Regions from separate parts of the Cupriavidus sp. 291-E7 genome, predicted to be linked through region 2. Evidence: predicted binding sites of a transcription regulator. Region 2 holds the regulator's gene; the other holds the start of a gene.
The links. Region 2 encodes FNR, which switches genes on or off when oxygen is low (the NO sensors DNR and NnrR bind a similar motif). Its sites were predicted from a motif close to TTGATNNNNATCAA; they were not measured.
Positions count from the first base shown of each region.

Region 1: AC3FLX_RS07395 (ribonucleoside triphosphate reductase) is a predicted target of FNR. The motif match lies at 2,028-2,041, and genes of this name have one in related genera.

Region 1 is NZ_JBYOJV010000003.1:304,256-310,121, reverse strand. It holds gene AC3FLX_RS07405 (anaerobic ribonucleoside-triphosphate reductase activating protein) at 1-11, opposite strand, end outside; gene nrdD (anaerobic ribonucleoside-triphosphate reductase) at 1-189, opposite strand, end outside; gene AC3FLX_RS07395 (ribonucleoside triphosphate reductase) at 241-1,965, opposite strand; gene AC3FLX_RS07390 (glutathione binding-like protein) at 2,137-2,844, shown strand; gene AC3FLX_RS07385 (IclR family transcriptional regulator) at 2,861-3,667, opposite strand; gene AC3FLX_RS07380 (Bug family tripartite tricarboxylate transporter substrate binding protein) at 3,769-4,749, shown strand; gene AC3FLX_RS07375 (cytochrome P450/oxidoreductase) at 4,777-5,866, shown strand, end outside.
Region 2 is NZ_JBYOJV010000008.1:249,728-255,593, forward strand. It holds gene ccoG (cytochrome c oxidase accessory protein CcoG) at 1-1,311, shown strand, start outside; gene AC3FLX_RS16450 (hypothetical protein) at 1,359-1,568, shown strand; gene AC3FLX_RS16455 (hypothetical protein) at 1,565-1,810, shown strand; gene fnr (fumarate/nitrate reduction transcriptional regulator Fnr) at 1,891-2,616, opposite strand; gene AC3FLX_RS16465 (sulfite exporter TauE/SafE family protein) at 2,702-3,469, shown strand; gene scpB (SMC-Scp complex subunit ScpB) at 4,016-5,035, shown strand; gene rluB (23S rRNA pseudouridine(2605) synthase RluB) at 5,064-5,866, shown strand, end outside.

The sequences.
Region 1 (5,866 bases), on a different contig from region 2:
GCGGCGCTCATCGAAGAACCTGCGTTCGGCGTGCTCGCCCTTCTTGCCGATATTGAAACTCTCCACGGGTCGGTGGTAGCCCATGACGCGGGTCCAGACCTCGCAGGGCTGGCGCTCGTCGTCGCGCAGGGTGATAGCGGTGTCGGCGGTGTCGATGGAGAAATGCTGGCTGACGGAAAGATCGGTCATGGCATGCGCTCGCAGGTTGAAACTTCGGGTTGGAACATCGGGAGAAACAACTCAGGCCGCCTGCTGCGTCCGCTTGCGCGCGAAGATCTCCTCGTCGCATTTGGGGCAGAAGCGGTGTTCGCCGGCCAGATAGCCGTGCGTGGGACAAACGGAGAACGTGGGCGTGACCGTGATATACGGCAGCCGGAACGACTCAAGCGCCCGGCGCACCAGGCACTGGCAGGCGTCGCCACTTGACAGGCGCTCGCCCATGTACAGGTGCAGGACCGTGCCGCCCGTGTATTTGGACTGCAGCGTTTCCTGCCGCGCCAGCGCTTCGAACGGATCGTCGGTAAAGCCCACGGGCAATTGCGACGAGTTCGTGTAGTACGGCTGCGCGGCCGTGCCGGCCTGCACGATGTCGGGCCAGCGCTTGCGGTCCTCGCGCGCAAAGCGGTAGGTCGTGCCTTCGGCCGGCGTTGCCTCAAGGTTGTACATATGGCCCGTGGCTTCCTGATATTCGACGATGCGGCCGCGCACATGGTCGAGCAGACGCAGCGCCATCGCGTGGCCCGTCTCGCTGGTGATGTCGTGCGCGTCGCCCGTGAAGTTACGGATCATCTCGTTGATGCCGTTCACGCCCAGCGTGGAGAAATGGTTGCGCAGCGTGCCGAGGTAGCGCTTGGTATAGGGAAACAGCCCCTGATCCATCAGTTGCTGGATACGTTCACGCTTGGCTTCCAGCGTATCCCGCGCGATATCGAGCAGCGTGTCGAGCCGGGCCAGCAACGCTGGTTCATCGCCCCGATGCAGGTAGCCCAGCCGTGCGCAGTTGATGGTGACCACGCCGAGGGACCCGGTCTGCTCGGCGCTGCCGAACAGACCGTTGCCGCGCTTGAGCAGCTCGCGCAGGTCGAGCTGCAGGCGGCAGCACATCGATCGCACCATATTGGGCGTCAGATCCGAATTCACGAAATTCTGGAAGTACGGAAGGCCGTATTTGGCGGTCATCTCGAACAGCCGCCGGGCGTTCTCGCTGTCCCACGGAAAATCGGGCGTGATGTTGTACGTCGGAATCGGGAACGTAAAGACGCGCCCCTTGGCATCGCCCTGCGTCATCACTTCGATGTAGGCGCGGTTGATCATGTCCATCTCCGCCTGCAGGTCGCCATAGCGGAATGGCATTTCCTGGCCGCCGATCACCGGCACCTGCTCCTTGAGGTCGTCCGGGCAGGTCCAGTCGAAGGTCAGGTTCGTGAACGGCGTCTGCGTGCCCCAGCGCGACGGCACGTTGAGGTTGTAAATCAGCTCCTGGATGTGCTGCCGGACTTCCGCATAGTTCATCGCGTCCTTGCGGATGAACGGCGCCATATAGGTGTCGAACGAAGAAAACGCCTGCGCGCCGGCCCATTCGTTCTGCATCGTGCCCAGGAAATTCACGATCTGCCCAACCGCGCTCGACATATGCCGCGGCGGCGACGCCTCGACCTTGCCCGGCACGCCATTGAGTCCTTCATGCAGCAGCGTGCGCAGCGACCATCCCGCGCAATAGCCGGACAGCATGTCGAGGTCGTGGATATGCAGGTCGCCCGCGCGATGCGCCGCGCCGGCTTCTGGCGCATAGACATGCGAGAGCCAGTAATTGGCCGTGACCTTGCCGGCCACGTTGAGAATCAGGCCGCCCAGCGAATACCCCTGGTTGGCGTTGGCGTTGATCCGCCAGTCCTGGCGGTCGAGGTATTCGTTGATCGATGACTCGACATCCACCGTCGTTCTGCTCATGGCCATTTCCGGCATCGCGTCCGCTCCCTCATACAAGATGTGGTGCGGATTCTTCCACATGACCACTATATGTAGCTTTGGCCTAGATCAAATGTCGATATCAGGGGTATTTGGGGCCTGCCAGGCGAAACGGCGCCGAACCTATTAACATGGCCGCTTTCGCCCACAAAACGACTTCTCCCCACAATGACCGTTCTGTCCGACTTTCCGATTACCGCCAAATGGCCTGCGCAACATCCCGAGCGCCTGCAGCTGTATTCGCTGAATACCCCCAATGGCATCAAGGTATCGCTGATGCTGGAAGAGACCGGCCTGCCCTACGAGCCGCAACTGGTACGGTTCGACAAGCATGACCAGATGTCGCCGGAATTCCTGTCGCTGAACCCCAATAACAAGATCCCGGCGATCATCGATCCCAACGGTCCCGGCGGCAAACCGCTGGCCCTGTGGGAATCGGGCGCAATCCTGGTCTACCTGGCCGAGAAGGCCGGCAAGTTCATGTCGGCGGACCCGGCGCTGCGCTACGAAACTATCCAGTGGGTGATGTGGCAGATGGGCGGAATCGGGCCGATGTTTGGCCAGGTGGGCTTCTTCCACAAATTCGCGGGCAAGGACTACGAAGACAAGCGTCCGCGCGACCGTTACGTGGCCGAGACCAAGCGGCTGCTGAAGGTGCTGGACGAACGGCTCAAGGGCCGTGAGTGGATTATGGGCGACGACTACACGATCGCCGATATCGCCACGTTCCCGTGGGTGCGCAACCTGCTGGGTTTCTACGAGGCCGGCCCCCTGGTCGGCATCGAGGACTTCCCCGAGGTATCGCGCGTACTCAAGGCATTCGAGGCACGCCCTACCGTGCAGCGCGCCGTGAACATTCCGAAGCGCCCGGAATAAGACTGCAACGCACGCGCTACGCGGCGCAGCCCAGCAATGCGCTGATCGCCGCGGCTTCCTCACGCACCGCGCGGCCGATGGGTCCGTCGATCGAAGGGTCGAAGCCGCCGGTGGCGCCAAGCGCGGTGAGCACCGCGCAGACACGGCCCGTGTAGTCGCGCACCGGCGCCGCCACGGCGCTGATGCCTTTCAGGTTGGTATCGCGCACGGCCGCGCAGCCCTGCATCCGCACGGGTTCGCGCAGCACTCCAAGCGGGTCTTTTTCGTCGAGGTCGGCGCGTTGCGCCGGCGTGAGCGCATCCAGCTCAGCCTGTGCCAGCGCCTGGACGTTCGAATCGTCGAGCATGCCCAGGAACACCCGTCCCGTGGCCGACCACAGCAGCGGCATCACCGACCCCACGCGCACATTCACCGTCACCGGCAGACCCGGCTCCTCGATTCGCACGATGGTCGGCCCCTTGTTGCCCATCACCGCGATAAAGCACGTCACTTCCAGCCGCTCGCGCAGCCGCACCAGCGGCGCTTCGGCCAGCCGGATCGGGTCGGCCTGACGCATCGCGGCCAGCCCGATCTGCAGCGCCTCGATGCCCAGGTGGTACTGCTGCGTGTTCGCTTCCTGCGCCACGAACCCCTGCTCCATCAGGCTCACCAGGTACCGGTGCACCTTGGCCGGGCTTTCGTCGATCTGCATGGCGATGGCGGTCAGGCTCGCGCGGCCACCCAGGCGCGCCAGGGCCTTGAGCACGGCCATGCCGGTTTCGGCAGCCTGCACGCGCTGGCGGCGCTCGCGCGGCCGGGGAGAAATGTCGGTGGAAGTAGACATGGCGTTGGAGGTTAACCCCCATTCAAGGATTACGCAATGCGTATATGATTTACGCAAAACAGGCCGACCACTATCCGGCCAAATACCAAGGAGACAACCCGATGCCCCGCTTCCAGCCTGCCGCGCTGCTGGCCGTGTCTTTTGTCATGGCCGTGTGCGCCGCCCCCGTCCACGCCGCCGACGCCTATCCCGCCAAGCCGATCCGCTGGATCGTGCCTTATCCGGCTGGCGGCGGATCGGACTTCCTGGCACGCACGATCGGACAAGGACTGTCGACGCGCGTCGGCCAGCCGGTGGTGGTGGATAACAAGCCGGGTGGCAACACGGCGATCGGCGCATCGGAAACTTCGCGTGCTACGCCCGATGGCTACACCGTGCTGTCAGCGGACAACGGCACGCTAGTCTTCAATCCCGCGCTGTACAAGACGCTGTCATACAACCCGACGCGCGACCTGGCGCCAGTGACACTGCTGGGCCGCTTTCCGATGATCCTGGTCGTCGGCCCCGGCACGCAGGCGAAGACGGCGCAGGAATTCATCGCGCAGGTGAAGGCCACGCCCGGAGGCGTCAATTACGGCTCGGCTGGCGCCGGCAGCCCGCACCATCTGGCGATGGAACTGCTGAAGACCGAAGCGCACCTGACCATGACCCACGCGCCGTATCGCGGCGCGGCCCCGGCGCTGTCCGATGTGGCGGCGGGACAGATTCCCGCGATGATGGTCGACTTCGCGGCCGGCGCGGGCTTTATCAAGGGCGGCAAGGTGCGCCCGCTGGCCGTGGCCAACGCCACGCGCCTGCCGCAGTTGCCCGACGTGCCGACCTTCGCCGAACTCGGCTACAAGAACGTGGAAGCCGCCGCGCTGGTAGGCATGGTGGTACCGGCCGCGACGCCGCCCGATGTCATCAATACGCTGAACAGGCAGGTGGTGGCCTCGGTCAAGGACCCGGCCATCAACAAGAAGCTGGTCGACTTCGGCGTGGAGCCGGTGGGCAATACGCCCGCGCAGTTTGCAGACCTGCTGCGCAGCGAAACCGCTCGGTGGACCAAGCTGATCCAGGATCTGAAGATCTCGCTCGACTGACGCACCGCCAGAAAGTTGGAGTCCCGCATGAATCAGTCCCCTCCGCCCGCGCATGGCGCGGGTTGCCCGATCGACCATGCGGCGCTGCGCGCGCCGAATGGTTGCCCCGTCAGCCACAACGCCGCGGCATTCGATCCGTTCGAGGACGGCTATCAGCAGGACCCGCCCGACTACGTGCGCTGGTCGCGCGAGCAGGAACCGGTGTTCTACAGCCCAAGGCTCGGCTACTGGGTGGCGACCCGCTTCGAGGATATCAAGGCGATCTTCCGGGACAACCTCACGTTCAGCCCCGCCATCGCGCTGGAAAAGATCACGCCCACCGGCGATGAAGCCAATGCGGTGCTGGCATCGTATGGCTATGCGATGAACCGCACGCTCGTCAACGAGGACGAACCGGCTCACATGCCACGCCGCCGCGCGCTGATGGAGCCATTCACGCCGGCGGAACTGGTGCATCACGAGCCGCTGGTGCGCCGGCTCGCGCGTGAGTACGTGGACCGCTTCATCGACGACGGCCGCGCCGACCTGGTGGACCAGATGCTGTGGGAAGTGCCCCTGACGGTGGCGCTGCATTTCCTCGGCGTGCCCGAGGAAGACATGGACCTGCTGCGCCAGTATTCGATCGCCCACACGGTCAATACATGGGGCCGGCCGAAGCCCGAGGAACAGGTGGCCGTGGCCCATGCCGTGGGCAACTTCTGGCAACTGGCGGGCCGCATCCTCGACAAGATGCGCGAGGACCCATCCGGCCAGGGCTGGATGCAGTACGGCATCCGCAAGCAGAAAGATCTGCCCGAAGTCGTCACCGATTCCTACCTGCACTCGATGATGATGGCCGGCATCGTTGCGGCACACGAGACCACGGCCAATGCATCGGCCAATGCGATCAAGCTCCTGCTGGAGCATCCCGCCGTCTGGCGCGAAATCTGCGAAGACCCGGCGCTGATTCCGAATGCCGTGGAAGAATGCCTGCGCCACAACGGATCGGTCGCCGCGTGGCGACGCATCGTCACGCGCGACACCGAAGTGGGCGGCATCCGGCTTGCGGCGGGCAGCAAGCTGCTGATCGTGACGTCGTCGGCCAACCACGACGAACATCACTTTGCCGACGCCGATC
Region 2 (5,866 bases):
ATCCTCACGCAACTCGTCTACTACGGCACGCCCTGGCTGCAATGGAACGACCGGCAGGCCGTGCTGTTCGATCTCGGTGCCCGGAAGTTCTACATCTTTGGGCTGGTGCTCTGGCCGCAGGATGTGATCTACCTGGCCGTGCTGCTGGTCATCTCGGCGCTTTCGCTATTCCTCTTCACGGCCATTGCGGGTCGGCTGTTCTGCGGCTATGCGTGCCCGCAGACGGTCTATACCGAGATCTTCATGTGGATCGAGCGGCGGGTGGAAGGCGACCGCATCGCACGCATCCGCCTGGATGGCGATCCGTGGAGTCTGCGCAAGCTTCGACTCAAGGCCACCAAGCACACGCTGTGGATTCTGATTGCACTGTGGACGGGCTTCACGTTCATTGGCTACTTCGCGCCGATACGCGAACTCGGTGGCGAGGTTCTGCACTGGACGCTGGGTCCTTGGCAAGCCTTCTGGATGCTGTTCTACGCATTCGCAACATGGGGCAACGCCGGGTTCATGCGCGAGCAGGTTTGCAAGTACATGTGCCCGTACGCGCGCTTCCAAAGCGTGATGGTGGATCGCGATACCTACGTCGTGACCTACGACGTGGGGCGTGGCGAGCCGCGCGGCAGCCGCTCGCGCAAGACCGATCACCAGGCAGCCGGCTTGGGCGATTGCGTGAACTGCAGCATTTGCGTGCAGGTATGCCCGACCGGCATCGATATCCGCGATGGGTTGCAGTATGAGTGCATTGGCTGCGGTGCGTGTATCGACGCCTGTAATCAAGTGATGGACAAGATGGAGTATCCACGTGGACTGATCCGGTACACGTCGGAGAACGCCATGCGCAAGAAGCTGTCGGTCACCGATGCCCGCAAGCGTCTGCTGCGCCCGCGCACCATCGTCTACACCATGATCTGGCTGGCGCTGTGCGCGGGATTCGTTGTGTCGCTGGCCATGCGTACACCGCTGAAGGTCGACATCATTCGTGACCGCGGCGCGCTCGGGCGCGAAGTGGAAGGACGCTGGATCGAGAACGTGTATCGGCTCCAACTGATCAACGCGACTGAGGCGCCGATGAAGATCCGTGTGCAGGCGCAGAGCGACGATCTGAAGGGGCTGACGGTCGAATACGACCATGCCGCCGAAGCGCTGTCGCCTACGTCGAACCGGTTGCTGCCGATCCGGATTCGCGTGCCGATCGATGATGCCGCGCAAGGGACGCACAAGATCGAGGTGACGGTCACTGCCGAGACCGAAGCCGCGCGCGAGGTGAATATCCGGCAAAGCACGAGTTTCATCGTCCCTCGCAATCTGTGATGCTGTCACAGATTGCGAAGAGGGACGGATGCCAATAGGAGAGCGCAATGACCCCACACCCCGCAAAACCCTGGTACAGGGAACCCTGGCCCTGGATCCTGATGAGCGGCCCGCTGTTGGCGATGGTTGGTTGCGGCATTACGATCTGGCTGGCCAACAGCCACGCCGACAAACCGGTTGCAGATGCCGCTCGTCACGGCCTGGTAGTCGAAAAAGTCGGCGCGAGTCGGAGTGAGCCGTCAGCGAGGCGCCCATGAGACTACGCTGGCTGATGTGGGTGTTATGGCCGGCGTTTCTGATGGGCGGTGCGGCCACAGCGGTGGTGTTCTCGGTAGTGGACCCCGGAGATCTCAATTTCTTCGGGCATCCGGTTGAAGCATCGCGGCAAGCGATCTACACCGTGGGTTTCCTGGTGGCGTGGCTGTTCTGTGCGCTATCGAGCGGACTCACGTTGTACACGATGCCGGTGAAGCTCAGCGATACCGATGAACTCGAATAGCAACATTAAACAGAAAGGCCGCACCGGATACGTCCCGGTGCGGCCTTTGTCACGGTGCTCGGTATGAGATGTAGCGCGTGTCAGCAGGAGCGGCTATACACCTGCTTGATGCCTGCCATGTCGACCAGTTTCACATGTCGCTGACGAATCTGGATCAGGCCCGCTTCAGCGAAGCGCGAGAACAGACGGCTGACGGTCTCGAGCTTCAGGCCAAGGTAACTACCGATTTCCTCGCGGCTCATGCGCAGCACGAACTCGGTGGAGGAGTAACCGCGTGCCGAAAGTCGTTCGGACATGTTCACGAGAAAAGCAGCAAGCCGCTCTTCCGCGCGCATCGAGCCAAGCGTGATCAGCATGACCTGGTCTTGCGAGATCTCCTTGCTCATCAGCCGCAGGAACTGGCCCTGCAGAGAAGGCAGGCTGCCCGACAGCGATTGCAGGTCGTCGTAACGCACGACGCAGACTTCGGTGTCTTCCAGCGCGGTGGCGTCGGATGCGTGTTGCATCTCGCCCAGGCCGTCGAGACCGATGACTTCGCCGGGCAAGTGGAAACCGGTGATCTGGGTGCGCCCGTCTTCCATCGTGACGTGCGTCTTCAGTGTGCCAAAGCGAATGGCATAGACCGCGCTGAGCGGTTCGCCCATGCGGTAAAGCGTTTCGCCCTTATGGACACGCACACGTTCCTGAACGAGCGTGTCCATTTTCGCCAGGTCTTGTTGCGACATGCCGACGGGCAGGCAAAGCTGGCCCATTGCACACGTGGAACAACGGGGCGACATCTCGGTGACGGGAATGGAAGTCAACAATTGAAGTGCTCGTTATGAATGCGCTTGCAGCGAGGGCGCGATGCAGGCATTTTACAGTGTCGAGTGACGCAGAAGCGAGGAACAGTTGCCATTTGGTGTGCTTTTAAGCGTTTTTCTTATGGCTTTGCTCGGTGGTATGCATTGCGCTGCCATGTGTGGAGGAATTGCTATTGCTGCGGAGCAAAAACAGCCCCGCACTGTGGCTGTTTTCATACATCGCTCGCCGCGACACTGGTGGGCCGAGCTGTGCGTCATGCATGTTGGCCGCATCACTACGTACATGCTGCTTGGCGCGGCGATGGGAGCGGTGGGCGCGACCGTATGGCGCCAGGAGTATCTGCCGTTGCAGCGATGGCTCTACGCGTTGGGCAGTGTGATGCTGATTGTCACGGGCGCGTGGTTGTTGCGCGGACGCGTGATGCGAGCCGACTGGATCGAACGGCTGGCGTCTCTGGCAGCCGTGCACGTGGTGCAACATGTTCGATCGATGAGTGCTCGCTTGCCGGCGAGCTTGCGGCCGCGTCAACGGGCCATGCCGATGGCGCGCCGCTATGGCATGGGGCTGGCCTGGGGTCTGGTACCGTGCGGGATGGTCTACAGCGCACTCGCTCTGGCGTTGCTGGCCGGCAATGCCACGTCAGGTGCGCTCGTGATGGGTGCCTTCGGACTCGGCACATTACCGAACCTGCTGGTGATCTCGGGCTTGTCCGGATACCTGCGCCAGCTTTCCCGCAAACCGGCCATACGGATGGGCGCAGCCATCGTGGTGATCGGGTTCGGCATGCTGGGCGTGGCCCGTTCGATCTGGCTCCCTGATACGTTGGCGCAACACGGCTTTTGCGTGGTGTTCTGAATCGGCCACAGTGCCGGGTTGCGGGCGGGGCCGGGAATGCCATACAATCCCGAGAACCACGGTATCGCGCCGCACCATGCTTTTTGCGTCGCCGGGCCGCTTCCCTGATCTGGGACGCGTGCCCAGGTTTCCGGTCACTCCGGTGCGCCGGCAACGTCTCTACAGTTCATCCGGTTCAAAAGATCTGGTTAAAAGACCGGCGGCGGTTGGGAAGGTGGCGCCGGCCAGGGCGATGTTGCCCCGAGCCGATACCGTTTTGTTTCTTGCCGTCTTGGCCATCCGGTGGCCCAGGCGAATGTCCGCCCCGAAGGGAGAAGGCGCGACGCAAGAGGTCCGTCGATTGGTGAAACTGGCCAGCCCCGGACGATCTCCTGCCGGACCGACCCGGCAATTCGATGCAAAGAACGAGGTGCACGGCTGCGCTGCGATAGGCATGCGAGTTGGCTGCGCGATGAGATGGCGGGCTTCGGCCTCGCTGTATCTGCAATCTCCAGTGCTCCGGGATTCGTCCGGGAGCAGGTGCAAAGACAGGCTGCACGCAATCACATGAATACCCAAGAGGCGAAGATCGTCCTCGAGACCGCGCTGATCTGTGCGCAGGAGCCGTTGCGCGTTGGCGATCTGCGACGGCTGTTTGCCGACGACGTCGGTGCCGACACCATCCGTGTGCTGCTCGATGAGCTGCGCAAGGACTGGCAGCAGCGCGGGGTCGAGCTCGTGGCATTGGCCAGTGGCTGGCGTTTCCAGAGCCGCCCGGAGATGCGCGAATTCCTGGACCGGTTGAATCCCGAGAAGCCGCCGAAGTACTCGCGCGCCGTCATGGAAACGCTGGCGATCATCGCGTATCGGCAGCCGGTCACGCGTGGCGACATCGAGGAAATCCGTGGCGTGACGGTCAGTACGGACGTGGTGAAAAAGCTCGAGGATCGAAGCTGGATCGAGGTCATTGGCCATCGCGACGTGCCGGGCCGCCCGGCGCTGTATGCGACGACCAAGGCGTTCCTGGACGATCTGGGTTTGCGGTCTCTCGACGAACTGCCGCCGCTCGAAGACGCCCAGGCACAAGCCCAGGCTGCGTTGCTGGACCAGCAGGCCATCGATTTCGAGGAAATTGCCACGGCCAATCCGCCGGCGGGCGATGAAGAGGCGTTCGCCGTATCCGGTGCCGAAGCCATTGCCGCTACTGGAACTGCCCAGCCAGGCGCCGAACCCACCGCGACGGCAGACACGGATGACGCGGCGTCGGTAGCCGGCTCCGCAGAAGAGGTCGATACGATCAACGTCGTCGCCGGCGAAGCCGAGGCTCCTGAGCCAGGCGAGCATGCCGCGAGCGCTGGCCAGATGGTTTCGGAAGATCCGGAATCGCCTGAGGCCGACGACGATAACAGCGATACCAGCGTCGCCCGTAAGCCCGATGAAGACGGGCAGGACGATGCGCCGGTGGCACATGCCAACGGCTACCACGTGGACACCGAGGCTCCGGAAACGGAAGCCGCCGAGCGTACGGACCGGACTGGCGATGTGCCATTCCCGACCGAAGACGACGACGAACGCGTGTCCAACTGAACAACATGCAACATCGATAGTGAATACTTTGTCTGATTCCGCTGAGCAAGACGTCCGCCAGCCGGACGTGCCGGGCGACACCGGCGCAGCCCCTGATTCGGGTAACGACGCCGACGGCGCACCGCGCCGCAAGGGGCTTCGTCGCGGTTTGCGCAATCTGGTGGCTTCACGCCGCCAGGCAGCGCAGGATCGGGATGTAGGCCGTGCCGAGACCGATGCGCCGGTGGCCGCCGAGTCCGGTGAGGGGGCGCAGCCCCCGGCACCGCGAGGCCGTGGCCGCCGCAAGCCCGCCGCAGCTGTGGCCGAGGCCGGTGCCCCGGTCGTGGCGCAGGGCGAGGCTGGTGAAAGCCAGTCAGCGCAGCAACCTGGTCAAGGCCAGCGCAAGCGCCGCCAGCAGCCCCAACGCAAGGCCGCACTGGTCGATGGCGACAGCAAGCCAGCCGCCGAACAGCCCGGCAAGCGCAATCGCAACGGCCAGCAGCGCAAAAACCAGGCGGGCGCCGGTAAGCAGGGTGGTGCTGCGCGCGGCGAGCAACGCCAGGGTGACAGGCCAGGCAAGCAGGGCGGCAAGGCCGCCGCGGCCAAGCCGGCTGCGGGTGCCGAAGATCTGTTTCGCTTTGTGATTTCCGAGCAGTTCGATCAGGAAGAAACGATCGTGCCGCGCACCAAGGCCAAGCCGGTGCGCGAGCTGACGTCCGATGACGATGCGCCGAAGCTGCACAAGGTGCTGGCCGAAGGCGGCCTGGGCTCGCGGCGCGAGATGGAAGAGCTGATTCTGCAGGGGCGTGTGTCCGTCAACGGGCTGCCCGCGCATATCGGTCAGCGGATCCT